2 regions of the Streptomyces sp. NPDC090994 genome follow, and region 1 is predicted to be linked to the other one. Evidence: riboswitches for the same ligand, from Rfam matches in the RefSeq annotation. Region 1 holds a riboswitch; the other holds the start of a gene.
What was found. A riboswitch is a leader RNA that binds a small molecule or an ion and turns the genes downstream of it on or off. The one in region 1 is predicted to bind thiamine pyrophosphate.
Positions count from the first base shown of each region.

Region 2: linked by a shared signal. The riboswitch ahead of thiO (glycine oxidase ThiO) and the one ahead of thiC (phosphomethylpyrimidine synthase ThiC) in region 1 are both predicted to bind thiamine pyrophosphate.

Region 1 is NZ_JBIVWS010000006.1:171,514-173,696, reverse strand. Features, by position in the region: gene ACIQR3_RS15805 (YibE/F family protein) at 1-1,081, opposite strand, end outside; TPP riboswitch at 1,154-1,343, shown strand; gene thiC (phosphomethylpyrimidine synthase ThiC) at 1,336-2,183, shown strand, end outside.
Region 2 is NZ_JBIVWS010000003.1:219,800-221,982, reverse strand. Features, by position in the region: gene ACIQR3_RS08430 (NAD(P)/FAD-dependent oxidoreductase) at 1-368, opposite strand, end outside; gene ACIQR3_RS08425 (hypothetical protein) at 493-831, opposite strand; TPP riboswitch at 884-996, shown strand; gene thiO (glycine oxidase ThiO) at 993-2,183, shown strand, end outside.

The DNA of each region.
Region 1 (2,183 bases):
ACAGGGCGATCAGCATGATGGCGCTCGACCCGATCACGGCCACGAGCAGCGGGTTCGAGCCCTGCAGGATCGCGGGCAGGATGAAGAAGTTGAGCACCAGGAAGCTGATGGCCAGTGCGACCAGCGCCATCACGCCCCGCAGCCGTCCCACGACCACGACGGCGAGCGCGAAGATCCCGGCGAGCAGAGCCATCGGGAATCCGCGGTCGATGTCGGAGACCGAGTACTGCAGGTCCTTCGGCGCGGAGGGCTCGTAGGAGACCACGACCTCCTGGCCCTGGCTCAGCTGCCGGGACTGATCGGGCTGCACGACCTCGGTGAACGTACGGCCCTTGTCCTTGCCGGTGTCGACCCGGATCGTCGCCTTCTTGCAGGTGCCGTTCTCCTGCTGCTGCGCCTCGGAGCCCTCCGCGGTGGAGGTGTCGCCGGTGGAGGGGATGGTGGAGCCGTTCACCTCCTGGCAGCTCATCGCCTGCACCTTGGTGACCGTGGCCTGCTGCGTCTGCCGGTCGAACCCCACCCCGGTGCGTTCGTGCGCCGGAGCCCCGCCCGGCCACAGCAGGGCGAGCCCTACGACGACAGCGGCGGCGAAGGGGACCAGGACCGCCGCGATGACCTTGCGCAGGTGCAGGGAGACGGGGGCCGCCGGACCATGACTGTGCGAGTGCCCGTGCCCGCCGCCGAGGGGACCGTGCCCGCCGTTCCCAGGACCGTGCCCGCCGTTCCCGCCACCGGAGCTGTGTCCGCCGCCGGAACCATGACCACCGTCCCAGGGGCCGTGTCCGCCCCCGCCGTTCCCGGGACCGTGTCCGCCGCCCGGCCCCGCGTTCGCATCCCCCTGCCCGTATCCCTGCCCCTGACTGTGCCCCTGCCTGTGCTCATGCCCCGGCCCGTGCTCATGCCCCTGGACGTGCCCGCGGCCGCGTTCCTGTCCCTGCTCCCACCCAGAGCTCTGTCCCTGCCCGTGGTCGCTGGAGCGGGAGCCGTCAGCGGGAAGGGAACGGCTGCCGTCACCGTCTCCCGTGCCCGGTCCGCGGCGTGGTTCGGGCGGGGGGAAGGGGGGATGCTGCGTCGTGGTCACGGCCCGATCATCGCAAGAACGAAGGGGGCCATCTGTTCACCGCGCCCGAATTGACGCTAGCGTGGAGGCACCTTTTGTACACGCGGGAGCTCGGAGCACCGGGCTGAGAGGGCGCTGACCTCCGTCCCAGCGATGTTTCACGGGAAACATCACCGAAATCGAGTGATGTTCCCCACGAGGCGTCGGAGGACGGACACCGCTGCGTCGACCGCCGAACCTGTTACCGGGTAATGCCGGCGTAGGGAGTAGGTCTCATGACCAACAAGGACGCACGCACGCCTGCCTCCGCGCAGAACCTCGCGCAGAACTCCGCGCAGAACCTCGCGCAGAACTCCGCCCAGGAGGAGCCCGCGGAGGCCGGGAAGTCCATCGGCTGGCACAAGGCGTACGTCGAGGGATCACGCCCCGACCTGCGCGTGCCGGTCCGTCAGGTGCACCTCACCAACGGTCAGTCGGTCACCCTGTACGACACCTCGGGTCCGTACACCGATCCGCTGGTCGACACCGACGTGCGCAGTGGGCTGCCCCCGCTGCGCGAGAACTGGATCATCGCCCGTGGCGACACCGAGGAGTACACGGGCCGCCCCGTCCGCCCCGAGGACGACGGCATCAAGCACACCTCTCCGCGCGGCGGACTGCGCAACCTGGACGCGGTCTTCCCCGGACGTCCGCGCCAGCCCCGGCGCGCTCGCGGCGGGCAGGCGGTGACGCAGCTCGCGTACGCGCGCCGTGGGGAGATCACCCCCGAGATGGAGTACGTGGCCGTCCGGGAGAACGTCTCACCGGAGGTCGTACGCGAGGAGATCGCGGCGGGCCGGGCGGTCCTGCCGGCCAACGTCAACCACCCGGAGATCGAGCCGATGATCATCGGCAAGCGGTTCCTGGTGAAGGTCAACGCCAACATCGGCAACTCGGCGGTGACCTCCTCCATCGAGGAGGAGGTCGAGAAGATGACCTGGGCGACCCGCTGGGGCGCCGACACGGTCATGGATCTCTCCACCGGCCGCAACATCCACACCACCCGCGAGTGGGTGCTGCGCAACTCCCCCGTGCCCATCGGCACGGTCCCCCTCTACCAGGCCCTCGAAAAGGTCGACGGCAG
Region 2 (2,183 bases), on a different contig from region 1:
GCGCCGGGCAGCCGCAGCGGCTCGGCGCCGGTCGCCAGGACCAGGGAGTCGTACGGCACCGGCCCCGCGGAGGTGTCCAGCAGGTGCGCGCCGGGGCGGACGCCCAGCGCCTCCTGCCCGAGCCGCAGCTCGATGCCGAGCGCCTCGAAGTCGACGTCGAAGGCGGAGCCCTCGGCGGTGCCCAGCAGGACGGCCTTGGACAGCGGGGGCCGGTCGTACGGCTGGTGCGGTTCGGCGCCGATCAGTGTGACGGTGCCGGTGAAGCCCCGTTCGCGCAGGGCGACCGCCGTCTGCACGCCGGCCATGCCCGCGCCCACGACGACCACGCGCCGCGCGGAGCCGCCTCGCTCCTGCGTCTGCTCGCTCACCTGATCACCTTAGACACCTGACTCACTGTCGGTCAGGGGGCACGTTCAGTGACCTGCTCCACACTTGCCGCACACCTGTCGCACGCCGGCGCCTGCCGTACCCGCCGCACGCCGGCCCTCGCCGTCACCGGACCTGTTCCACCACGCTGGTCCCGCTGCCCTCCGCCGACTCCCACTCCCAGCTCTCCTCCAGCCGCACGCGCCCGTCCGGCAGGCCGACGACATGCGACACGCAGTGCCCGCCGGCCGTGGAGCCGTCCGTCCTGAGCTGCACGTACCGGAAGTCGAGCCGGTCCCCCTCGCGCGTCCCCACCAGGTGCCCGCGGACCACGTCGCCGCCGGCGTACTCGGCCCAGACGGCGCCGTCCTGCTCGTGGTAGGCGAAGCGGGTACGGGTGCCGACCTGGCCGGGTGCCTGGTCGGCGACCGGGGCGAACACGAGACCGTCAAGCGAACGTGCCACCGGCGGACACTCCCTTACAGAGGCGGACATCGAACAGTTAGGGTGGCCAACGTAAGGCACTCGCGGGAGCCCGGACGCACCGGGCTGAGAGGGAGGCTGGCGGCCTCCGACCGTACGAACCTGATCCGGGTCATGCCGGCGAAGGGAGGGGTTCAGCACCCATGTCGAACAGGTTGGGGACCCCCGACGTCCTGATCGTCGGGGGCGGGATCATCGGCCTGGTCACCGCGTGGCGGGCCGCGCAGCGCGGGCTGGTCACGGCGGTGGTGGACCCGGCGCCGGGCGGCGGGGCCGCCCGGGTGGCGGCCGGGATGCTGGCCGCCGTCACCGAACTGCACTATGGCGAGCAGACCCTGCTCTCCCTGAACCTCGCCTCGGTCCGCCGCTACCCCGCCTTCGCCGCGGAGCTGTCCGAGGCCACCGGGCACGACCTCGGCCACCGCCGCTGCGGCACCCTCGCCGTCGCGCTCGACTCCGACGACCGGGCGCACCTGCGGGAGCTGCACGCCTTCCAGCGGCAGTCGGGGCTGGAGTCCGAGTGGCTGTCGGGGCGTGACTGCCGGCGCCTGGAGCCGATGCTCGCGCCGGGCGTGCGCGGGGGGCTCCGGGTGGACGGCGACCACCAGATCGACCCCCGGCGGCTGGCCGCGGCGCTGCTGACCGCCTGCGAACGGGCGGGCGTGCGCTTCCACCGGACCACGGCCGAGCGGCTCACCGTCGCCGGGGACCGCGCCACGGGCGTCGTGACGGCCGACGGCACCGCCCTGGCGGCCGGGCAGGTCGTCCTGGCCGCGGGCAGCCTCAGCGGCCGTCTGGCGGGCGTGCCGGAGGGGGTGCTGCCGCCGGTGCGGCCCGTGAAGGGCCAGGTGCTGCGGCTGACGATGCCGCCGGGACGGCCGCCCCTGCTCCAGCGCACCGTCCGCGCGGTGGTGCGCGGCAACCCGCTCTACCTGGTGCCCCGCGTCAGCGGCGAGCTCGTCGTCGGCGCGACCAGCGAGGAGCTGGGCTGGGACACGACCGTCACCGCCGGCGGCGTCTACGAGCTGCTGCGCGACGCCCACGAGCTGGTCCCGGGCATCACCGAGCTGCCCCTGACGGAGACCCTCGCGGGACTGCGCCCCGGCTCCCCGGACAACGCGCCGCTGCTCGGCCCGACCGCCCTGGCCGGCCTGCTGCTGGCCACCGGGCACTTCCGCAACGGCGTGCTGCTCACCCCGGTCACCGGCGACGTCATGGCGCACGTCCTGACCACCGGCGAGCTGCCCGAGGAGGCCCGCCCGTTCACCCCCGGCCGGTTCGGCACCACCCAGGCGCCCGTCCAGGCGCCCGTCCAGGCGCCCGTCCAGGCGCCC